DNA from 4 places in the Mesorhizobium captivum genome. Region 1 is predicted to be linked to each of the others. Evidence: predicted binding sites of a transcription regulator. Region 1 holds the regulator's gene; each other region holds the start of a gene.

Region 1 (6,042 bases):
GCTGAATTTCCTCTCCGTCGCCGTCATCGACTATGCCGGCCAGGTCATCGCCGAGGAGCAACGGCGCCTCGACACCCTCACCATGCCGCGCGACGAGCTGATCGGCGAATGCACGGCGATCGTCCGGCGTCGGCTGGAAGACCCCGATCTCGATGTCGCCAGCGTCGCCCGCATCGCCATGGGCATCCAGGGCATCACCGATTCCCATGCCCGCGCCATGCTGTGGTCGCCGATCACGCCGCTGACCGACATTCCTTTCGCCGACATCCTGGAGCATGAATTCGGCATTCCCGCCACCATGGAGAACGACTGCAACATGATGGCGGTGGCGCTGCAATGGCGCGACCCCGACCGCTATCGCGACAATTTCATCGCCATCCTGCTCTCGCACGGCATCGGCATGGGGCTGGTGCTGAAAGGCGAGTTGTTCACCGGCACACATTCCTCAGGCGGCGAGTTCGGCCACATGATCCACCGTCCCGGCGGCGCGCTCTGCCGCTGCGGGCGCCGCGGCTGCGTCGAGGCCTATGCCGGCAACTACGCCATCTGGCGCAGCGCCATGAAGATGAGCGAGGACGCCGAGCCGGTCGACGTCGGCGATGCCGACATGCGGGCTCTTGCCACGAAGGCGCGTGAAAAAGACGGGCCGGAGCGCGAGGCCTATCGCCGGGCGGGCGAGGCGCTGGGCTTTGGGCTGGGCAGCCTGTTCGCGCTGATCGACCCGGCGCCGGTCGCCATGGTCGGCGTCAGCGCGGCGGCTTTCGACCTGATCGAGCCGGCGCTGCGGGAAGCCATCGCCCAGACCGCCGGCGGCCAGCACTCCAAATCGATCTCCTTCGACACCGAGCCGAACGAATTGCCGCTGATCCGCGAAGGCTGCGCCATGCGCGCGCTGAGCTTCGTCGACCAGGAGATTTTCGCGCCGGGCGTCCAGGCGCGAGCAGGCGCCGCCGGGAAGAACGTGGCCTGATCAATCCTCGCGGATCGCGTAGCCGGCTCCACGGATGGTACGGATCACGTCCGGCATACGGCCGTTGTTGACCGCCTTGCGCAGGCGTCCGACATGCACGTCCACGGTGCGCTCGTCGATATAGATCGTCTCGCCCCAGACATTGTCGAGCAGCTGGCTGCGCGAGAACACGCGGCCGGGATGCCGCATCATGAATTCGAGCAACCGGAACTCGGTCGGGCCGAGCCTGATCTCGCTCTTCTTGCGGTAGACGCGGTGCGATTCGCGGTCGAGCACGATGTCGCCGACCTTGAGCACGCTGGACAGCACCTCCGGCTTGGCGCGGCGCAACAGCGCCTTGACCCTGGCCATGAATTCCGGCGTCGAGAACGGCTTGACCAGGTAGTCATCGGCGCCCGTCGAGAGGCCGCGCACCCTGTCGCTTTCCTCGCCGCGCGCGGTCAGCATGATGATCGGCAGCCGCTCGGTCTCCGGGCGCATCCTCAAGCGCCGGCAAAGCTCGATGCCGGAAACCGCCGGCACCATCCAGTCGAGCACCAGAAGGTCGGGCACGTTCTCCTGCAGGCGGATCTCGGCCTCGTCGCCGCGGGTCACCACCTCGACCTGGTAGCCCTCGGATTCGAGGTTATAGCGGAGCAGCACCCCCAGCGGCTCCTCGTCCTCCACCACCATGATGCGTGGGGCGATCATTTGGCAGGTACCTTCGCTGTCACGCCGCCGGAGCCGACATCGCCGTCTCGTCCTGCTTCGGACGGTTCGCGGGCAATTGGGTGCCGGTCAGCACATAATAGGCGTTCTCGGCGATGTTGGTGACATGGTCGCCGATGCGCTCCAGATTCTTGGCGCAGAACAGGAGATGCGTGCAGGCCGTGATGTTGCGCGGATCCTCCATCATGTAGGTCAGGAGCTCGCGGAACACGGATGTGTATTTGACGTCGATGCGCTCGTCGTCGTTCCTGAGCTTGGCAAGCGCCGTGGCGTCGCCCGCCGTGTACTCCTCGATGACACCCTGGACCTGGATCAGCACCAACTGCGCCATCGAGTCGATGGAGTGCGACAGGTCGCGTGGCGCAGCGCTGACGCCGACCGAGCCGACCCGCTTGGCGATGTTCTTGGCGAGATCGCCGATGCGCTCGAGGTCGCCGGCCATGCGGATCGCGCCGACCACGCTGCGCAGGTCGTCGGCCATCGGCTGGCGCTTGGCGATCAGCGTGATGGCGCGGTCGTCGAGCTCGCGCTGGCGCGCGTCCATGATGGCGTCGTCGGAGACCACGCGCTGCGCCATCGCGTTGTCGGAATTGAGCAGCGCCTTGGTCGAGGCGCCGACCATGGAGCCGGCAAGATCGCCCATGTCACGGATGAGCTGGCTGATCTGCCTCAGGTCCTCGTCGAAGGAAGCGACCGTATGGGCCATGATGGTGTCCTCGTATGAACTCAGCCGAAGCGGCCGGTGATGTAGTCCTGCGTGCGCTTCTCGCGGGGCGAGGTGAAGATCTTCTCGGTCCGGTCGAACTCGACCAGCTCGCCGAGATACATGAACGCCGTCTGCCGCGACACGCGCGCCGCCTGCTGCATGTTGTGGGTGACGATCACGATCGTGTAGTCGGCCTGCAACTCGTCGATCAGTTCCTCGATCTTGGCGGTCGACAGCGGATCGAGCGCCGAGGCCGGCTCGTCGAGCAGGATGACCTCCGGCTTCACCGCCACGGTGCGGGCGATGCAGAGCCGCTGCTGCTGGCCGCCGGAGAGGCTGAGGCCGCTGGCGTTGAGCTTGTCCTTGACCTCGGTCCAGAGCGCGGCGCGCTTCAGCGCCTGCTCGACGCGGTTGTCCATCTCGGCCTTGCTGATCTTCTCATACAGCCTGACGCCGAAGGCGATGTTCTCGTAGATCGACATCGGGAACGGCGTCGGCTTCTGGAACACCATGCCGATCTTGGTCCTTAGCAGGTTGAGGTCCTGCGAACGGTCGAGGATGTTCTTGCCGTCGAGCAGCACCTGGCCTTCGGCGTTCTGCTTCGGATAAAGCTCGTAAATGCGGTTCAGCACGCGCAGCAGCGTCGACTTCCCGCAGCCCGACGGCCCGATGAAGGCGGTGACGCTGCGTTCGGGCAGCGACAGGTTGATGTCCTTCAGCGCCTTCGACTGGCCATAGTAGAAGTTGAGGTTCTTAACCTCGATCTTGGCCTTCTCGACGGCCGTCTCGGCTACGTTAAGGTCGGTGGACAACATCGGTTTCATCTGTCCTCTCTGCGTCCGGTAAGGCTGCGGGCGAAGATGCTCAGCCCGAGAACCGTCAGGGTGATTATAAGTGCGCCCGTCCAGGCCAGCTGCTGCCATTCCTCATAGGGGCTGAGCGCAAACTGGAAGATGGTCACCGGCAGGCTGGCCATCGGCGCGTTGAGATTGCTCGACCAGAACTGGTTGTTGAGCGCGGTGAAGAGTAGCGGCGCCGTCTCGCCGGAAATGCGGGCGATGGCCAGCAAAATGCCGGTGACGATGCCGGAAAGTGCTGCGCGATAGGCGACCGAACGGATCACCACCCAGCGCGGCGCGCCGATGGCGGTGCCGGCTTCGCGCAGCGCGTTCGGCACCAGGTTGAGCATGTCCTCGGTGGTGCGCACCACGACGGGGATCACCAGTATCGACAGCGCGACCGCGCCGGCGATCGCCGAGAAGTGGCCCATCGGCCGCACCATCAGCTCATAGACGAACAGGCCGACGATGATCGACGGCGCCGACAACAGGATGTCGTTGATGAAACGCACCACCGTGGTGAGACGCGAGAAGCGCCCGTATTCGGCCATGTAGGTTCCGGCGAGCACGCCGATCGGCGTGCCGACGATGATGCCGATGATGGTCATCACGATGCTGCCGTAGATGGCGTTGAGCAGGCCGCCGGCGTCGCCGGGCGGCGGCGTCATTTCCGTGAACACCGCAAGCGAGACGCCGGAGAGCCCCTTGTAGAGCAGCGCGCCGAGGATCAGCGCCAGCCAGGCGAGGCCGATGCCCGCCGCGATGACGCACAGCGCCATCATCACGGCGTTCTTGCGCTTGCGGCGTTGGTGGAGCGATGCGGCTGTCGACATCGGTCAGGCTCCCGTGCGGCTATCGATGCGCAATAGCATGTAGCGTGCGAGCGCGAGGATGATGAAGGTGATGATGAACAGGATCAGACCGAGCGACACCAGCGAGGATGTATAGAGATCGCCGTCGGCTTCGGTGAATTCGTTGGCGATGGTCGCCGAGATCGTCGTGCCCGGCGCGAACAGCGAGGCGCTGATGCGATGCGCGTTGCCGATGACGAAGGTGACGGCCATCGTCTCGCCGAGCGCGCGGCCGAGGCCGAGCATGACCCCGCCCATGATGCCGACGCGGGTATAGGGGATGGTCACGCGCCGGGTCACTTCCCAGGTCGTGCAGCCGATGCCGTAGGCCGATTCCTTCAGCACCGCCGGCACCGTGTCGAACACGTCCTTGGTGATCGAGGTGATGAAAGGCAGCACCATGATGGCGAGGATGAGCGACGACGTCAGCAGGCCGATGCCGTAGGGCGGACCGGCAAACAGGCTGGAGAGGCCCGGTATGCCATGGAAAACGTTGATGATGAAGGGCTGGATCGTCGTCTGCAGGAACGGCGCGAAGACAAACAGGCCCCAGATGCCGTAGATGATCGAGGGAATGCCGGCGAGCAGCTCGACCGCAATGCCGATCGGGCGCCTGAGCGGGCGCGGGCACAGCTCGGTGAGGAAAATGGCAATGCCGATGCCGATCGGAACCGCGATCAGGATGGCAATGGCCGAGGTGACGATGGTGCCGTAGATCGGCGCCAGGGCGCCGAAATTCTCGGTGACCGGGTTCCAGGATTCGGTGGTCAGGAAGGAGAAGCCGAACTTCGACAGCGCCTCCCACGAGCCGGCGATCAGCGAGATCGCGACGCCGCCCAGCAGGACCAGCACGAGGATGGCGGAAAGGCGCGTGGCCGTCCGGAAGATCGTGTCGGTGAGGGCGAAGCGCCGCACTGTCGCTTCTCTGGTCCGCATGGCGGACGGGGTCACGGCTTCGGAAACGGCAGTCATCTAGCCCCTCGCATTTCGAAAGAGACAGGGGGGGCGCCTGAGGCGCCCCCCTTATTCCGCAGGAATTACATGCCGGAGTAGAGCGGCTTGCCGTTGCTGTCGACGATGTCCTTGCCCCACATTTCCTCGACGCTCTTCACGACCGCGTCGGGCATCGCAACATAGTCGAGCTCGGCAGCCATGTCGTCGCCCTTGGCGTAGGACCAGGCGAAGAACTTCAGCGCTTCGCCGGTGGCCGCCGCATCGTCGGGTTTCTTGTAGACGAGGATCCAGGTGGCCGAGGTCATCGGCCAGGATTCGGCACCTGGCTGGTTGGCCAGGATGACGCCGTAGCCCGGCTGCGAGCTCCAGTCGGCATTGGCCGCGGCGGCCGAGAACGCCGCAGCGGTCGGCTCGACCTTCTTGCCGTCCTTGTTGATCAGGTCGGTATAGGTGAGCTTGTTCTGCTTGGCATAGGCGTATTCGACATAGCCGATGGCGCCGCCGGTCTGCGAGACGTTGTTGGCGACGCCTTCGTTGCCCTTGGCGCCGATGCCCACCGGCCACTCGAGCGCCTTGTCGACGCCGACCTTCGACTTCCAGTCGGCGCTGACATCGCCCAGATAGTAGCTGAAGTTGAACGTGGTGCCCGAGCCGTCCGAACGGTGGACGACCGCGATCGCCTGGTCGGGCAGCTTGGCGTCGGGATTGAGCTTCTTGATCGCCGCGTCGTTCCAGTTGGTGATCTTGCCCATGAAGATGTCGGCCAGCGTCGGACCGTCGAGCACGAGCTCGCCCGGCTTGACGCCTTCGAGATTGACGACCGGAACGATGCCGCCCATCACCATCGGGAACTGCGCCAGCCCGGTGGACTCGAGTTCATCGCCCTTCAGCGGCGCATCGGAAGCGCCGAAGGTCACGGTTTTGGCCTTGATCTGCTTGATGCCGCCGCCGGAGCCGATCGACTGGTAGTTCAGACCAGTGCCGGTCTCCTTCTTATAGGCGTCGGCCCACTTG
Region 2 (6,042 bases), on a different contig from region 1:
TCGGCATAGATCTTGGCGCCGCGCGCCTTGGCGTGCTCGAGCTCTTCCAGGACGACGACACCGGCGCCCTCGCCCATGACGAAGCCGTCGCGGTCGCGGTCATAGGGGCGCGACGCTGTCTCGGGCGTATCGTTGCGCTCGGTGGAGAGCGCGCGGCACGCCGCGAAACCTGCCATGGAAAGCCGCGTGATCGGCGCCTCGGCGCCGCCGGCCACCATGACGTCGGCATCACCCCATATGATCAGCCGCGCGGCATCGCCAATGGCGTGCGCGCCGGTCGAGCAGGCGGTGACGACCGCATGGTTCGGGCCTTTCAGCCCATGCCGGATGGAAACCTGGCCGGAGACCAGATTGATGATCTGTCCGGGGATGAAGAAGGGGCTGATGCGGCGCGGACCGCGCTCCTTCAGGATTATCGCGTTCTCGGCGATGCCGTCGATGCCGCCGATGCCGGAACCGATCAGCACGCCGGTGGCGCACTGGTCCTCATGCGCCTCGGGCTTCCAGCCGGAATCGGCCAGCGCCTCGTCGGCGGCCGCGATGCCGTAGAGGATGAAATCGCCGATCTTGCGCAGCTCCTTCGGCTCGAGCACGGCCTCGGGATTGAAGGTGCCGTTGGAGCCGTCGCCGCGCGGAACGATGTGGGCGATCTTGCAGGCAAGGTCGTCCACTTCGAATTCGGTGACGCGGCGGGCGGCGCTGCGGCCGGACAGCAATTCCTTCCAGCTATGCTCGAAGCCCATGCCGAACGGTGAAAGCAGGCCAAGGCCCGTGACGACGACTCGCCTCATCGCAGGTCCTCCCCGGTGATGCCCGCGGAAAGCCTCAGGCCGAGGCCTTGTCGATGTACTTCACGGCATCGCCGACAGTCAGGATTGTCTCGGCGGCGTCGTCCGGAATTTCGACGCCGAACTCTTCTTCGAACGCCATGACGAGTTCGACCGTATCGAGGCTGTCCGCGCCCAGATCGTCGATGAAGCTCGCCTGCTCCGTCACTTTGTCGGCATCGACGCCGAGATGCTCGATGACGATCTTCTTGACGCGCTCTGCGGTGTCACTCATTTGGGGCCTCGTCTTACGTTGTGTTGTCTTCGTTAGCGGGCGGAATGCCGCTAATCAAGCTGAAAGATGGTCTTGTGGGAAACGCAACGCCACAGGACCGGTTTTTGCCCGAACCGCCGGGTTGCCGGCCGCATTACACGAAAATGGGCGGGCGTCCAAGCCGAAATGGCTGTTTTCACAGCCGGACCTTGGTCGGTCAGATCATCGCCATGCCGCCATTGACGTGGATGGTCTGGCCGGTGACGTAGGCGGCTTCGTCAGAGGCGAGATAGGCGACCGCCGAGGCGACCTCGGCGCTGGTGCCCATGCGCCTGGTCGGAATCGCCGCCATGATGGTCTCTTTCTGCTTGTCATTGAGCTTGTCGGTCATGGCCGATTCGATGAAGCCAGGGGCGACGCAGTTGACGGTGATGTTGCGGGTAGCGATCTCCTGCGCCAGCGACTTGGAAAAGCCGATCATGCCGGCCTTGGAGGCGCAGTAATTGGTCTGGCCGGGATTGCCGGTGACACCGACCACGGAGGTGATATTGATGATGCGGCCGTGGCGGCGGCGCATCATCGGATGGGTGAGCTCGCGCGTGAGCCGGAACACCGCGGTGAGGTTCACTTCCAGCACCTGGTCCCAGTCGGCATCTGACATGCGCACGAAAAGGCCGTCCTTGGTGATGCCGGCATTGTTGACCAGGATGTCGACGCCTTCGAGGTCGGCCTCCGCCTTCTGGCCGAGCGCCTTGACCGCGTCGCGGTTGGTCAGGTCCGCCGGGAACAGTTTTACCCGATCGCCGAGATCGCCGGCGAGCGCTTCCAGCTTCTCCACACGGGTGCCGTGCAGGCCGACGATCGCGCCCTGGCTGTGCAGCACCCTGGCGATCGCCTCGCCGATGCCTCCCGATGCGCCGGTGACGAGCGCCTTGCGGCCGGTCAGTTCGAACATTTTTTCAACCTCGTTTTTCCGAATGCGCCGCAGGCGAACGCCGTTCCGTATACGTCAAATCGTCCAAACCATGCCAGAAATCTTCGGCGTTCAGGACATCCTCTTCGCCCCGCCGGATCCGCTCCACAACCTCGGATGCGAGGCGATAGTCCTCAACCGTGTCGGAATCGCGCAAGCGCTGGGCCTTGCTCCTGCCGGTCTTCGATGTGGGCATGCCGCACCTGTCGTTCGAACTCTTCCTCACCCAAGCGCCGCCAGCGCCGTCTCGACCTCCACCGCCGTGCCTATGGCGCCGGTGGCGATGTCGCGGTTGATGCGGCGCGCCAGGCCCGACAGCACCTTGCCGGCGCCGACTTCGTAAAGCGTCGCGATGCCGTTCTGGCCGAACCATTCCACCGTCTCGCGCCAGCGCACGCGCGCGACCACCTGCTCGACCAGGCGTAGGGCGATCTCGTCCGGATCGCTGGTGGGGGTGACGGTGACGTTGGAGACGATAGGAACCACCGGAGCGGCTTTCGCCACGCCGGCCAGCGCGTCGCGCATGACGTCTGCGGCAGGCATCATCATCGCTGAATGGAAAGGTGCCGAAACCTGCAGCATCAGCGCACGCTTGGCGCCCTTTTCGGTGCAGAGTTTCGCCGCCAGCTCGACGGCCGCCCTGGCGCCGGAAATGACCAGCTGGCCGCCGCCATTGTCGTTGGCGATCTGGCAGACGGAGCCTTGTCCCGCTTCCGCGCAGGCGGCTTCGACATCGGCCTGTTCGAGCCCGATGATGGCGGCCATGGCGCCCTCGCCCGCCGGCACCGCCGCCTGCATGGCATTGCCGCGAATGCGCAGCAGCCGCGCGGCATCGGCGACCGAAACGAAGCCCGCCGCAGCAAGGGCTGAATATTCGCCGAGCGAATGGCCGGCGACATAAGACACCTTGTCCTTCAGCGAAAAGCCGCGCGATTCCAGCGCCCTCAGCGCCGCCAACGACACCGCCATCAGTGCCGGCTGGGCGTTGGCGGTCAGCGTCAGCGTCTCTTCCGGCCCTTCCCAGATCAGCTTCGACAGCTTTTCGCCGAGCGCCTCGTCGACTTCTTGGAAGACGCGGCGCGCCTCGGGAAAGGCATCTGCGAGGTGCTTGCCCATGCCGACGGCCTGGCTGCCCTGTCCCGGAAAGGTGAATGCGACGGCCATTTCAAGGTCTCCAGCAACTGGTTTTTCCCTGCCTCTGGCGCAAGGCGGACGGCCAAGTCAAGCCCGCGGGCGCCCGTTCCGCGCCCATTTCGGCCGGAAAACCGGTCCGAGTCCCTGTTCCGAAAGGCTTTTTGACGATCACACCTGATGAAAACCGCTCACGAATCGTTTGCTGGCTCTTCTTATTTCCGCCACAGGCGCTAGCTTTGCGTGACATTTCGATGACAGTGGCGTGACGCGTGTGGAAGACGCGTAACATGGGCCGGGGAAGCGACGTGGCAAGGATCAGGAAAGGCGCGGCCAAACCCGCGCCGCAATTTTTGGAAGACGATCCGTCCACCGGCTACCTGCCGGGGCGACCCTGGCCGACCCTACGCTACGGGCTCACAACCCTGCTTACCGCCGCGCTTCTGGTGTTCGCCATAGAATGGATCGTGCGCGGCGACTTCTTCGGCACGGTGGACTTCTTCCTGCAGCCCTTCAAGCCGGGCTGGACCACGATCATCATCTTCGCGCTGGTGCTGATCGGGCTGGATGCCATACTTGGCCGCAGCCATCAGAGCCTGATGATCGTGGCGCCACTGACGCTGGCGCTGGCCTTCGTCGGCCACCAGAAGTCGCATTATCTCGGCGATCCGCTCTATCCGGCGGATTTCCTCTATGCCCGCCAGATCATGGCGCTGATGCCGCTTCTGGTGCGCGAGCGGCCCGGGACGGCCGTGCTGCTTGCAGCGGCGATCGTCGCCAGCCTGGCGCTGCTCGTCTATGGCTGGCGGCTCTGGCGCCGGCGCGTGCCGATCCTCAGCCGCAAGGGCCGGCTGGCGCGGCTGTCGCTGGCCGTGCCGCTCCTCGCCTTCTTCGTCTCGATCATGGACTACGCCACCTTCTCGTGGACGCGCGACAGGCTGCAGATCATCCCGATCATGTGGGACCAGAAGGAGAACTACGCTTCCAACGGCTTCGCGCTCGCCTTCGCGCTCAACGTGCCGATGGCGCATGTCTCTGCGCCGCCCGGCTATTCCGAAAAGACGATGGACGCGATCGCGCGTCCCGAGGTTGCAGCCTCGGTGCCCGATCAGAAGCCCGACATAGTCGTGGTGATGAGCGAATCCTTCTGGGATCCGACGGAGCTTCCCGGCGTCAGCATCAAGCCCGACCCGATCCCGACGGTGCGCGCGCTGCGCTCGGGCTCGATGTTCTCGCCGGAATTCGGCGGCATGACCGCCAATATAGAGTTCGAGGCGCTGACCGGCTTCTCCAATGCCTTCCTGCCGGCAGGCTCGATCCCCTACCAGCAATATGTGCGCACGCCGACCCCGTCGCTGGCGACCTTCCTGAAGAGCAAAGGTTATAGGGCGCGCGCCATCCATCCCGGCACCAACTGGTTCTGGAACCGGGGCGCCGTCTATGCCGATTTCGGCTTCAACGACTTCCGCTCGGAAGAAACGCTGCCGCCGATGGAAAAGCGCGGACCGCTGGCGTCCGACGCGGCGATGACCGACGAGATCATCCGCGAGGCCGATGCCAGCGAGCAGCCGGTGTTCCTGTTCGCGGTCAGCCTGCAGAACCACGGTCCCTACGAGCCCTACCGCTATTACAATCCGACCCATAAGGTCGAGGCGCCGATCAGCACCTGGGCGCGGGAATCGCTGCTCTCTTACGCCGAAGGCTCGGCCGATGCCGATCGCGGCCTGCAACGGCTGATCGACTGGGCAAAGAAGCGCGAGCGGCCGACCGTCATCGCCTTCTTCGGCGACCATCTGCCGCCGCTCGGCCCCGTCTATGTCGAGACCGGCTTCCTCAAGGACAATGTCGCGCCGCGCAGGGAGCCGACCCCCGAAGCCGCGCTCGATCACCACGACACGCCGCTGATCATCTGGTCGAACCGCTCCGGTCCGGTGGAGAACCTGGGCTCGGTGAGCCCGGCCTTCCTGCCCTACCATATCCTCACTACCGCGGGGATCACGCATCCCTACTATACCGGCTTCCTCGGCGCGCTGCGCGAACGCTATCGGGTGGTCGACCGCAACCTTCTGCTGTCGCCCTCCGGCGCGGCGACGCCCGACTGGGCGAGGCAGAAGAAGATCGATCCGGCGATCAACGATTTCCGGTTGATCCAGTACGACATGATGTTCGGCAAGCGCCACACCGCGCCCGACTTCTTCCCCGAAACGATCGCCCCGCTGGTCGCGCATACGAGCTGAGCCGGCGGCGATACGTTTTGCCTGGCGACGTTGCGGGCCCACGCGGCGATGCTATCCGTCAGGGCCTTCCAAGGTCCGCATTCACACCCGCACGGCGCCGAAGGCGTTCGGCTGCGAAATCCACGAACGCGCGCACCCGAGCCGAGACCATGCGCCCTTCGGCGTGCACGACATGTATCGGCACCGGATCGCGCTCGTAGTCGGAAAGCACGACCTTGAGCTGGCCGGCCTGGATGTCCGGCGCCACCTGGTAAGACTGGAATCGAGATAACCCCCAACCAGCCACGGCTGCGCCAATGGCGGCGTCGTTGGTATTGCAGACAAGGCGCGCGCTGATTGGAACGCGAATGCTGCTGTCGCGGCCGAAAAGCCATTCCGAATCGCCGAAAAGACCATCGCGTCCGATCATGCGGTGACGAGCAAGGTCCAGTGGGCTAAGGGGCTCGCCAAAGCGGGCGAAATAATCTGGCGAGCCGCACAGTACCTGCCTGACCGAACCGACGCGCCGGGCAATGAGGCCGGAGGGGGGAAGCGCCGCAATGCGTACCGCCACATCCAACCCTTCGTCGACAAGATTGGTCACCCGGTCGACGAACACGGTCTTCACCTGCATGGCAGGATAGAGATCGAGGAAATCGAGAATGATGGGAAGCACGTGTA
Region 3 (6,042 bases), on a different contig from region 1:
ACCGCTGACCACGATCGCCCAGCCGATCACCGAGATCGGCCGGCGCGCCGCGCGCATGATCCTCGACTTCGACGGCGCGGTGCGGCGCGAGACGATGGGCGTCGAGCTGGTCGTCAGGGCCTCCACCGGCCCGGCGCCGAGAACCTGACAAGCCCTTAGTAGCCGCCAACCCTCGCCGGTATAGGCTGCGCGCCAAACGTGGGGCGCGCAATCTCTTCGCGTGCCGGCCTGGCGCGGGCCGGGCCGAGACCGGCGAGCCATTCGAGATACAGCGCTAGCGCGAATTGCATGGCGATCCCGGCGGCGATCAGCAGCGTGTCATAGGCGAGGCCGCCCGGATTGATCAGCTTCAGCACCTGGGCCGCCATGGCGATCACCGTTCCTGCGACGAACACCGGCAGCGAGCGCTTGCCGAGGATCGCCAGCGGATTGTCGGGCCTGGCACGGAAGAGGTTCGACACGGCCGGCAGGGCGACGATCAGGTAGCTGACCGAAAGTATATGCAGCAATCGCGGCAGCGACAGGAAGGTCTTGTCGAAGCCGCCGATCACCACCGGCAGGTCGAACCAGGTGATCTGACCCCACAATGGGCTGTGCACCCAGATCGCCGCGCCGACAATATAGACGCCGGCGAAGCCCAGCAGCCACCGGTTTACGGGGATGGCGCCGCCGCGCTTGACGTGCAGCATGGCCGCGAGGCCGATGTTGAACAGGAACTGCCAGGACAGGGGATTCAAGAACCAGAGACCCGGCTCGGGATAGTTCGGCGGCGCGATCTGCCAGATGCCGGCGACCAGCCACAGCATGCCGGACACCGTCAATGCCGCCACCGGCCTGTAGCTGACGAACAGAACGAAGGCCGGCGCCGCGAGAAGCAGCGCCGCATAGACCGGCAGGATGTTGTTGTAGCCGAGCTGATGGCCAAGCGTGACGATGCCGAGCAGCACCTCCGGCGTGTTGCGCATCAGCGGCTCGATGTTGATCATCTTCAGCAGTTCCGGCCGGTGGGCAAACACCGCTGCGGCACAGAACATCGCGATCACCGCCATGGTGATGACGATGTGGGTGACATAGAGCACGCCGGCGCGCCGCCACATCTTCAGGGTCGCCAGCAGCCTGCCGCCCGGCTTGAACTTGCTGCCATAGGCGAGTGCCACCGAAATGCCGGAGATCAGCACAAAGGCCTCGGCCGCATCGGAGAAGCCGAGATTCTTGTAGGTCAGGTTTTCGAAGACGGTGCCCGGCACATGGTCGACGAAAATGGTCAGCAAGGCGAGCGCGCGCAGCACATCGATACGCGTGTCGCGATCCTTGATACGCGTATCGCGATCCTTGATACGCGTGTCGCGATCGTTGATACGCGTGTCGCGTTGAGAAACGGGGATGGTCATCGACAAAAGGCCTCAGAGCTGGTGTTTCATCTCCAGCAATGCGACCCCCGACGCACCGCTTCGATTCCTCCCGTCGGGAGTGTATCGGCGCAGAAACGGTCTGAAATGCGCCCGGTTCAATCAACTTTCTCGGAGCTTGAAAACATTCCGTTTTGAAGCCGGCAAATCAGCGAAATCTCCGTAAAATCAAAAGGATGTGATCATGTCCGAACATGCCAACAAAAACAGCGTGCTGCGCCATGATCTGCCTTTCCCCTATCGCTTGCTCGTACCGGCAAATGCAAGCGGCGAATGCCTTTTCGTGTTGCATGGATCTGGCGTGGACGAAACGACGCTGGCGCCGCTGGCGAGGCAGATCGCGCCGCACGCGACGCTTGTCGCGGCGCGCGGCCGCATCGCCCAAGAGGACGGTTTCCGCTGGTTCGAGCGAATCACGCCGACCAGTTTCGACCAGTCGAGCATCCGCGTGGAAACGGCCGCCTTCGCTCAATTCGCAACCGAAGCCGCGCGACGCCACGGGCTCGACCTCGGGCGCGCGACCTTCCTCGGCTATTCCAACGGCGCCAATCTGGTTTCCACGCTGATGCTGCTTCACCCCGGGCTGGTGAGGCAGGCGGCGTTGCTCAGGGCGATGCCGGTGCTCGACGAGGCGCCGGCAACCAACCTCGCCCGAACGCGGGTGCTGGTCATCGCCGGCGCGGCCGACCAGACCTACGGCCCCTTCGCCCCGTCCCTGGTAACGCTGCTGAGTGAGCGCGGCGCCGAGGTCGATGCGCGTATCGTCGCCTCGGGCCATGAATTCGGCGAGGTCGATGCTGCCATCGCGCGGCAATGGCTTGCGGGGCCCTGGCGGGCCGCCTGAAACATGCTTCCATCGCGCAGGCGCTGAAAGGAAACCTATTTCACGACCTGAAGCGGCGTGCCGCTTCATCGTCATATCACTGTCACATACTGTCTATCGAGATGCTGTTCACTCAGGGAGAGGTCTCAATGGCCGACGAGAACAGCATCACTCTGCTCGACGACACTTCGAAATTGCCTGTCATTGCCGCAAGCCCGGGCGAGATCGCCAGGATCGAAGGCGGCATCGACATCGGGGACCGCGCCGCCATCTCGGTCTTTGGCGACCGCGCCCAGCAGACGGTCAGCGACTATGCCGACAAGATCCTTTCGCAGATCCGCAACCGAGACCTTGGCGACACCGGCACGCTGCTCACCGACATCATCATGAAGGCCAAGAACCTCGACCCGGCCTCGCTGAAGGAAGAGGGGTTTCTCAGCAACCTGTTCTCCTCGTTCAAGGCGCGGCTCGAGCGCTTCAAGGAAAAATACGAGGATGTCGCCGGCCAGATCGACCGCATCGGGCTCGAGCTCGACCGCCACAAGGACACGCTCAGGCGCGACATTGCCGTGCTCGACGACCTGCATGAGCAGACCAAGGACTCCATCCTCAAGCTCGATGCCTATGTCCAGGCCGGCAAGAAGTTCGTCGACGATTACCGGGCCAACGAATTGCCGAAGCTGAAAGCCGCGGCCGACGCCAAAGCCGGCGACGCCGGCGGCACACTCGAAGCGCAGACCTACCAGGACGCGGTGCAGGCGCTCGACCGGCTGGAAAAACGCGTCTTCTATCTGGTGCAGGCGCGCCAGCTCGGCATCCAGCAGATGCCGCAGATCCGGATCGTCCAGGCCGGCGACGAGACGCTGATCGAGAACCTGCAGGCGACATCGGCGCTGACGGTGCCCGCCTGGAAGCAGAAGATGGTCATCCTGCTTGGCCTCACCAACCAGAAGTCGGCGCTCGAATTGCAGAAGACGGTGACCGACGCCACCAACGAGATGATCCGTCAGACATCGAAGATGATGAAGGACCAGGCCATCTCCATCGAGGAGCAGGCGCAGCGCGGCATCATCGATGTCGAGACGCTGGCGCAAGCCAACCGCGACCTGATCGACACGGTGCAGGGCGTGCTCAAGGTCCAGCAGGAAGGCCGCCAGAAGCGGGCCGAGGCCGAGAAGCAGATGGACCAGATGACTGCCGATCTCAAGAAAGCGCTCACCCAGGGCTGACGGAACCTCGATGCCGAAATCGCTGACGTCGGTTCTGGTCCTGGCGGTCTCGCTGCTGCTGGCTGCCTGCAATTCGAGCAACGTCAAATTCTCGATCGTGTCCGGCTCCGAAAACACGGTGCTGGAGCCGATCGTGCAGGAATTCTGCGCCAAGCAGGGCGCGACCTGCACCATATCCTACCGGGGATCGCTCGACATCGGGCTCGCCCTACAGAAGCCCGGCGGGCTCGACCAGGATGCGGTGTGGCCGGCCTCGAGCGTCTGGGTCGATCTGTTCGATTCCGGCCGCAAGGTGCGCAACCTCACCTCGATCGCGCAGATGCCGGTTATCCTCGGCGTGCGCAAATCCAAGGCCGCCGAGCTCGGCTGGATCGGCAACGACGTCTTCATGAAGGACATCCTTGCCGCGGTGAAGGATGGCAAGCTCAAATTCCTGATGACGTCGGCGACGCAGTCCAACTCCGGCGCCAGCGCTTACCTCGCCATGCTCTCCAGCGCGCTCGGCGGCAAGGAAGTGATCCAGCCAGGCGATCTCGACAGCGCATCCGTGCACGACACGGTCAGCGCCCTGCTGCAAGGCGTCGAGCGCTCGTCCGGCTCGTCGGGATGGTTGGCGGACCTCTATGTCGATTCCGCGCGCAAGGGCACGCTCTATGACGCGATGTGGAACTACGAAGCGACGCTCAAAGAGACCAACGACAAGCTCAAGCAGATGGGCGACCAGCCGCTCTATGCGATCTATCCGGCCGATGGCGTCGCGGTCGGCGATTCCCCGCTCGGCTTCATCGACCAAGGGCGCGGCCCGGAGATCGAGAAATTCTTCTCCGACCTGCTCGCGTACCTGCAGTCGGACGCGGTGCGCAAGCGCATCGCCGATACTGGAAGGCGGCTTCCGCTCGGCGGCGCGGCGGTCCTGGCGACGGCCGAGCCTGACTGGAATTTCGATCCAGGCAAGCTGGTGACGTCGATCCGCATGCCGGAGCCGGCGGTGATCCGCACGGCGCTCAACCTCTACCAGGAGGCCCTGCGCAAGCCTTCGCTGACGGCGCTCTGCTTCGACTTCTCGGGTTCGATGGAAAACGAGGGCGAGACGCAACTGCAGCAAGCCGCGCAGTTCCTGTTCACGCCTGAAAAGGCGAGCGAGGTGCTGGTGCAGTGGACGCCTTCCGACCACATCTTCGTGCTGCCTTTCGACAGCGCTGTGCGCAACATTTTCGACGCGACGGGCGACCCGGCTGGCCAAAGCCAGCTGCTCAGCGCGGTGGCCGAACAGCATGCCGGCGGCGGCACAGACATGTATGCCTGCGCCGGGCAGGCGCTGCAGAAGATCCTGGCGACCGCCGACCTGACGAAATATCTGCCGGCGATCGTCATCATGACGGACGGCCGCACCGACGGCAGCGCCGAGCCTTTCCTGGCACAATGGCGCCAGGCTCCCCTGCGCGTTCCGGTGTTCGGCATCACCTTCGGCGATGCCGACAAGAGCCAGCTCGACAGCCTCGCCAAGGCAACCTCGGCACGCGTCTTCGACGGCAGCGGCGACCTCGCCGGTGCCTTCCGCGCGGCGCGCGGCTATAACTAAGGCTGATGATGCGCGGCTTGTTCGGCAATGACTGGAACTGGATCGTAGCGGGCCTCGTATCGGCCGCGCTGCTGATCGGCCTCAGCACCCTTACCCATTTCCCCTTCCTGGTCTCGGCGGTGATCTCGGTGTTGGTCTTTGCCGGGCTGGTCTTCGTACTGGCGCCGCGGCAGCTGTTTGAAGGCCTCGATCTCGGCTCGATCGGCGGCGGCCAGGTGGCGTTCGCGCGCGAATTGCTGGCGCAGGCGCAGCCGGCGGCCGACAGGCTGACGGCGGCAGCCGGTTCGATCGCCGACAAGGACATGAAGGCCAAGGTGAAGAACCTCTCCGACATCGCCGTCGATGTCATCGCGAGGGTCGAGGCCAAGCCGGCAAGCGCGGCCTCGGTGCGGCGCTTCCTCACCTATTATGTGCCGCAGGCCGCGGAAGTCGCGGAAGGCTATGCGTCGCTGGCCGACCGGCGGGCGCCCAACCGGCAACGACTTGCCAATGTCGGCGCGGTGATCACCAAGCTGCAGGATGCTTTCGTGCATTATGCCGACAGCCTGGCGGACTCCGAGCTCGGCACGCTGGACGTCGATTTGCGGCTCATTCAGGAGTCGCTGAAAGAGGATATCGGTCGCTGATGGCCCTTTCACGCCGCGCTTTCGGACTGGGATTGCTGGCCGCCGCCGCGGCAGGCACGGGCAGCTACTTGACAGTGAAGGATCGGCCGGAGTTCCGCGGCTATCTCGGCAACCGGGCGCATCTGTTCGGCTTTATCGGCGGCGAGAAGCAGGCCTTCCTCGCCGATCCCGATGTCGTGCATGCGCTGGGCGGCTACGGACTTGAACTCGGTGCTCGCGTCGCCGGCTCGGTCGAGATGGTGCGCGAGCCCGCCTTGCTCACCCAGAAGCCGCAATTCCTGTGGCCCTCCTCCTCGATCATGGTCGATCTCGCGCGCAAGAGCGGGGTGGCGATCCGCAACGACCAGGTCGTGCTCAACTCGCCGATCGTGAT
Region 4 (6,042 bases), on a different contig from region 1:
CGAAATCGACGACATGCAGCGAGCCGCCGGGAGCAAGCGCGGCGAGCGCTGCCGAGACGGTCTTTTCCCACCCAGGGATCATCGACAGTGAATAGGAGACGAAGACGCGGTCGAAGCGCGCGGTGCCGAAAAGCGCCTTAGCATCGAAGTCGGTGGCGTCGCCGCGAGCCAGGGTGACCCGAGCGGCGAGACCTTCGCGGGCCATAGCGGCGTTCGCCGTTTCCAGCATCTCGGCCGAGATATCGAGGCCGAAAAAGCGGGCGTTCGGATAGCGGCAGGCGGCAAGCACGATGTTGCGGCCGGTGCCGCAGCCGAGTTCCAACACGGTGCCGCTTTGCGGCATGTCGAGCCCTGCAATCAGCCGGTCGCGGCCGAGCAGGTAGTATTTGCGGGTCAGATCGTAGATGTGGCGCTGCCAGCGGTAGACGCCATCCATCAACTCGGCATGGCTGGCCGGCAGCTCCGTCGTGCTCATGCGGCGCGCTTCACATAGAGGTGGAAGCCGCCATAGATGGCCGAACGGTCCCTTGCCGAGAATTCGCGCGAGGCCTCGGTCTCATAGTGCCACTGGTCGAGCAGGGAGTTGGAGACGCGGCCCGGCAGCAGGCTGGGCTCGGCCGCGGTGCGGAAGATCACGCGGGCGCCAACCGATGCCGTGCGGGTGATCTCGGTCCACAAATCGTTGAGCAGGTCGTCGGTCATCCAGTCCTGCGCGTCGAGCAGGACGAAGCGGTCGACCGAGCCCGCATCCTTGCCGGCCAGGAATTTGATCAGGTTGGCATGATGGATGGCGACGCGATCGATGTTGGCGCGGATCGTTTTGTAGTTGCCCGGCTCGAGATAGGCGGGCAGGGCTGCCTCGCCAGGTTCCGGATAGCGGCGGGCGAAGGCCTGCCAGGCGAAATAGTTGTTCTTCAGCGGAAAATCGCAGGCGAGCTTTTCCAGCCGCGCCTTCAGGACGCTCGCCATCGAGCCATCGCCGGAGGTGATCAGCGAATCGTACTGCGCCGGCGGGATGCCGAGGCCGAACAGCGAAGCCTTGCGCGATGTCGCCCAGCGCAGGAGCTTCTTGTCGAAGACCGGCGCCAGTTCCTCGTTGAAGAAGCGGCGCTGTTCGCCGATGTTCTCGGCCTTCATGATGCCGGCCGGGTCGACGCCGAACAGTTTTGCGACGCGATGACCCATGGCGATGAACAGGCCGAGCAGCCCGGTCTGGTAGAAGTTGCGGTCGAAGACCGCGATGCGCCGCCGGCCGCGCCAGTTCCGGCGCTCCCAGTAATGGCGGCTGACCGGATCGAGATGCGGCGCGACGAAGCGGTCGTAGGCTTCCGAATTATGGCTGGTGTCGGCGGCGCCGAAGAAGCGGAACAGGTCGCCCTGGGACGGCAGGTGGCGAACCGCTTCCAGTTTCATGCGGTTCAGCGCGACGTGCGCCGCGTTGAGGTCGACTGCGTCGATCCGGGCCGGCGAGCGGGAGAGGTAAGCCAGAACGTTGCAGCCGCCTGACGCGATCGTGACGACGCGATGGCCTGCGCCAAGCTGCATGGCGTCCATGTCGACGTCCGGATCCTCCCAGATCTGCGGATAGACGAGGCCGGAAAACAGGAAGGCGAAAAGCCGTTCGGAAAAGCCTTCCTTCGACAGTGCGCGGTTCTGATAGACCGCTTTTCCAACTTCCTTGCCGCGGCGATAAACGAGTTCTCCGGAAACATCCGACATGGCAAGGTGATTCCCCGTTTGCGTTAGCGCAAGCGGGTAGCGCAGCGTCATGACAGGCAGGTGACAGGCTGTTGACGGCAAGTTGCTCCAAGCGTGATACTCCGAGCCGACTGATAATTGCACTGGCCAGATGTTCTTCGCGGTCTCGAAGCCGCATTATCCGGCCTGAGGGTGGGGCGATGGGACGGAAGGTCATTGCGCTGGCCGTAGTGGGGCTGGTTGCGCTCGGCGGTTTTCAATTCGCGACTGGCGGCGTCAAGCCGAGCGTCGACTTTGTTGAGGCGAAGGCCCGTTGTTACGACGCAGTGGCGCGCGGCAAGGCTATACGCAGCGGATCACCCTTGCCGCAGTCGGAGGGGATCCAAACGTATCGGCTCATCGTGATGGACTGCCGAAACAAGGGCTTCCTTATCAACGCTAGCTACGAAGACGTGTCATTTTGAGTTGACGCGGATTCTACACTCTGCCGAACCCGCCGGGCGTCGGCGTGATGACGATGACGGCCTCGCCGGCGTCGAGCGTGGTCTGGTCGCAGGCCTTCAGAACATCGATCGAGCCGTCGTTGCGCCTGACCTTGGTCGAGCCGGCCTCGCCGTCGCCGCCACCATTCAGTCCCTGGGGCGGGCGGTTGCGGTGCGAGGAGAGGATGGCGCATTCCATCTTTTCCAGGAAGCGGATGGTGCGCTTGGTGCCGTCGCCGGCGTTCCACCTGCCCTTGCCGCCAGAATCCGCGCGGATGTGGAAATCCTCCAGCACGACGGGGAAGCGCAATTCCAGCACCTCCGGATCGGTTAGCCGCGAATTGGTCATATGCGTGTGGACGCCGGAGGTGCCGGCAAAGCCGCGGCCCGAATTCATCCGGCCGGCCGGCGAGCCGGAGCAGATCGTCTCGTAATACTGATACTGCCGGTTGCCGAAGGTGAGGTTGTTCATCGTGCCTTGCGCGTTGGCCAGCGCGCCCATGGCGCCGAACAGCGCGTTGGTGACGTGCTGCGAGGTCTCGACATTGCCGGCGACAACCGCCGCGGGATAGGCAGGCTTGAGCATGCAGCCGTCGGGGATGATGATGTTGATCGGTCGGAGGCAGCCGGCGTTCATCGGGATCATATCCTCGACCATGACGCGGAAGGCGTAAAGCACGGCGGCTCGCGCCACCGGCTCCGGCGCGTTGAAATTGTTCTTCATGACCGGCGAGGTGCCGGTGAAATCGACCGTCGCCTCGCGCTTTTCCCGGCCGACGCTGATCCTGACCTTGATCACCTGACCGGTGTCGGTGGGGTATTCGTAGTCCGAAGTGTCCGGCAGGCGCTCCAGCACGCGGCGCACGCTCTCGGCGGCATTGTCCTGGACATGGCCCATATAGGCCTCGACGACATCGAGGCCGAAATGCGCGACCATCTTGCGGAGTTCCGCCACGCCCTTTTCGTTGGCGGCAATCTGCGCCTTGAGGTCGGCGATGTTCTGGGCGGGATTGCGGGCAGGATAGGGGTGGTCGGTAAGGAGGGTCTCGAGTTCCCTCTCGCGGAAGCGGCCGCGATCGACGATGCGGAAATTGTCGAACAGCACGCCTTCCTCGTCGACCGTGGTGGCCAAAGGCGTCATCGAGCCGGGTGCGGTGCCGCCGACATCGGCATGGTGGCCGCGCGAGGCTGCCCAGAACAGGATTTCCTTGCGCGCATCGTCGAACACCGGCGTCACGACGGTGATGTCGGGCAAATGCGTGCCGCCGTTATAGGGCGCGTTGAGCGCGAAGACGTCGCCCGGATGGATGTCGCCTGAGTTCAGGCGGATGACGGTTTCGACCGAGCGGTCCATGGAACCCAGATGCACCGGCATGTGCGGCGCGTTGGCGACCAGCGCGCCGTGGCGGTCGAACACCGCGCAGGAAAAGTCCAGCCGTTCCTTGATGTTGACTGAATAGGCGGTGTTCTGCAGCGTCACGCCCATCTGCTCGGCGATCGACATGAAGAGGTTGTTGAAGACCTCCAGCATCACCGGATCGGCCTCGGTGCCAAGCGCCGCCTGCCGGCGCTTCCGTTCGATGCGCCTCAGGAGCACATGGTTCCTGGCTGTGATCTCGGCCTGCCAGCCCGGCTCGACGACGATGGTCTGGTTCGGCTCGATGATCAGCGCGGGGGCCGCCACCTTGTGACCGGGTTTCAGATCCTCGCGGCGGAAGATGCCGGCATCGCGCCAGCCGCCATCGGCGAAGAATTGCCGCGTCTGCCACGGGCTTGCCGCCTTGTCTTCGAGACTTGATTCATTTTCGTCGCGCGCAGTGGTGCTGACATCGCTGCCTTCGACGCCAACCGCCTCCACGATCATCGGCTTGTTTTCATAGACGAAGCCGAACTGCGCCTTATGGGCGGCCTCGAAATCGCCTCTGGCGCGGAAGATCGAGCCATGCTCGAAATTGACCGGCAGCGCCGTGTCGGTGCCGTCATAGCGGATCTGCAGGACCGGCTTCGAGGCGATAGCGGCTTCCGCAATGCCTTGCGCGGCAAGCTCGGCCGTGACGCCTTGACGCAATGCCGCAATCAGGTCCTCGATCGACACGCGAGACTCTTCGGCGAGAGGTTTGAGCAATGCCTGCTGGCGCGAGGCGAAAACCGTCGACAGCCCGATACCGTAAGCCGAAAGCAGGCCCGAGAAGGGGTGGATCAGCACCGCTTCCATGCCGAGCGCATCGGCGACGAGGCAGGCATGCTGGCCGCCGGCGCCGCCGAAGCAGTTCAAGAGATATTCGGTGACGTCATAGCCGCGCTGCACCGAAATCTTCTTGATGGCGTTCGCCATATTCTCGACGGCGATGGTGACGAAACCCTCGGCCACCGCTTCCGGCGCGCGTCCGTCGCCGATCTCGGCGGCCAAAGCCGCGAATTTTTCGCGCACGGTGCCGACATCGAGCGGCTGGTCCTGGCCGGGGCCGAAGATCGCCGGGAAGACATCGGGCTGCAGCTTGCCGAGCATGACATTGGCGTCGGTGACGGCCAGCGGTCCGCCGCGCCGGTAAGCGGCCGGACCAGGATTGGCGCCGGCCGAGTCCGGGCCGACGCGGAAGCGGCCGGTCTCGTAATGCAGGATCGAGCCGCCGCCGGCCGCGACCGTGTGGATGCGCATCATCGGCGCTCGAATGCGCACGCCGGCGACCTCGGTGTCGAAGGCGCGCTCGTAGTCGCCGTCATAGTGGGCGACGTCGGTCGAGGTGCCGCCCATGTCGAAGCCGATGACCTTGTCGAATCCAGCGAGCTTCGCCGTCTCGACCATGCCGACGACACCGCCGGCCGGGCCCGACAGCAGCGCGTCCTTGCCCTGGAACATGTTGGCGGCGGTCAGCCCGCCCGACGACATCATGAACATCAGGCGGGGGCCAGTGCCCAACTCGCCGGCCACTTTTTGCACGTAGCGCGACAGGATCGGCGACAGATAGGCGTCGACCACTGTGGTGTCGCCGCGGCCAACCAGCTTGATAAGCGGCGAGACCTCGTGGCTGACCGAGATCTGGCTGAAGCCGATCTTACGGCAGACCTTGGCCACCGCCTCCTCATGATCCGGATATTTCCAGGCATGCATGAAGACGATGGCGACCGCGTCGATGCCGTCGGCCTTGGCCTGCTCGATCGCCGGGCGGCAGGCGGCAATGTCGAGCAGGCGTTCGACGCAACCGTCGGCGCGCACGCGCTCGTCGATCTCGATCACCCGCTCGTAGAGCTGCTCCGGCAGGATGATTTCCTTGGCGAAGATATCCGGCCGCGCCTGATAGGCGATGCGCAGCGCGTCGCGAAAACCCTTGGTGATGAGCAGGAGCACGCGGTCGCCCTTGCGCTCGAGCAGCGCATTGGTGGCGACTGTGGTGCCCATCTTGATGTCGCCGATCCGGTCGGCGGGAAAGGCGGCGCCGGATTTTAGCCCAAGCAGGTCGCGTATGCCCTGGATGGCGGCGTCGGCATAGGCTTCAGGGTTCTCGGACAGGAGCTTGCGCGGGTGCAACTGGCCCTGCGGATCGCGGCCGATGATGTCGGTGAAGGTACCGCCCCGGTCGATCCAGAAATCCCATCTCGAGGTCACGTTGCCTCCCTTTGCGGTCGTGCGGGTCCAGGTTTTCATTGCCTTATCGATGCCAATACGTCAATATATTATCGATAAATCATCGGAAAGGCATCGCATGCAGCGCGAAGAATGGGGGCCCATCGTTTCGGCATCGCATCTATCGGTCGGGGCCATGCCGTCCATGTCGGAATTGGAGTTCGCGCTGACGGTCACCGGCAACGCCTTTCAGCGCTGGACGGTGAGGTGCATGGCGGCCGCCGGCTACCCCAGCCT

What was found. The regulator PhoB, encoded in region 1, activates phosphate uptake and scavenging genes when phosphate is short. The targets are predictions, from matches to a motif close to TGTCATNNANCTGTCAT.
Positions count from the first base shown of each region.
Region 2: RFM40_RS08750 (LTA synthase family protein) is a predicted target of PhoB. The motif match lies at 3,389-3,405, and genes of this name have one in related genera.
Region 3: RFM40_RS30310 (toxic anion resistance protein) is a predicted target of PhoB. The motif match lies at 2,323-2,339, and genes of this name have one in related genera.
Region 4: RFM40_RS10640 (BtaA family protein) is a predicted target of PhoB. The motif match lies at 1,780-1,796, and genes of this name have one in related genera.

Region 1 covers NZ_JAVIJB010000003.1:88,283-94,324, reverse strand. The annotation lists gene RFM40_RS04485 (ROK family protein) at 1-970, shown strand, start outside; gene phoB (phosphate regulon transcriptional regulator PhoB) at 971-1,660, opposite strand; gene phoU (phosphate signaling complex protein PhoU) at 1,680-2,387, opposite strand; gene pstB (phosphate ABC transporter ATP-binding protein PstB) at 2,405-3,208, opposite strand; gene pstA (phosphate ABC transporter permease PstA) at 3,205-4,056, opposite strand; gene pstC (phosphate ABC transporter permease subunit PstC) at 4,060-5,046, opposite strand; gene pstS (phosphate ABC transporter substrate-binding protein PstS) at 5,112-6,042, opposite strand, start outside.
Region 2 covers NZ_JAVIJB010000007.1:88,193-94,234, forward strand. The annotation lists gene fabF (beta-ketoacyl-ACP synthase II) at 1-791, opposite strand, end outside; gene RFM40_RS08730 (acyl carrier protein) at 826-1,062, opposite strand; gene fabG (3-oxoacyl-[acyl-carrier-protein] reductase) at 1,259-1,996, opposite strand; gene RFM40_RS08740 (hypothetical protein) at 2,001-2,171, opposite strand; gene fabD (ACP S-malonyltransferase) at 2,237-3,178, opposite strand; gene RFM40_RS08750 (LTA synthase family protein) at 3,436-5,382, shown strand; gene RFM40_RS08755 (LysR family transcriptional regulator) at 5,441-6,042, opposite strand, start outside.
Region 3 covers NZ_JAVIJB010000056.1:22,391-28,432, reverse strand. The annotation lists gene RFM40_RS30325 (LacI family DNA-binding transcriptional regulator) at 1-148, shown strand, start outside; gene RFM40_RS30320 (OpgC family protein) at 156-1,391, opposite strand; gene RFM40_RS30315 (alpha/beta hydrolase) at 1,594-2,253, shown strand; gene RFM40_RS30310 (toxic anion resistance protein) at 2,382-3,461, shown strand; gene RFM40_RS30305 (substrate-binding domain-containing protein) at 3,472-5,043, shown strand; gene RFM40_RS30300 (5-bromo-4-chloroindolyl phosphate hydrolysis family protein) at 5,052-5,669, shown strand; gene RFM40_RS30295 (substrate-binding domain-containing protein) at 5,669-6,042, shown strand, end outside.
Region 4 covers NZ_JAVIJB010000009.1:117,952-123,993, forward strand. The annotation lists gene RFM40_RS10635 (class I SAM-dependent methyltransferase) at 1-475, opposite strand, end outside; gene RFM40_RS10640 (BtaA family protein) at 472-1,770, opposite strand; gene RFM40_RS10645 (hypothetical protein) at 1,899-2,162, shown strand; gene RFM40_RS10650 (hydantoinase B/oxoprolinase family protein) at 2,176-5,787, opposite strand; gene RFM40_RS10655 (winged helix DNA-binding protein) at 5,732-6,042, shown strand, end outside.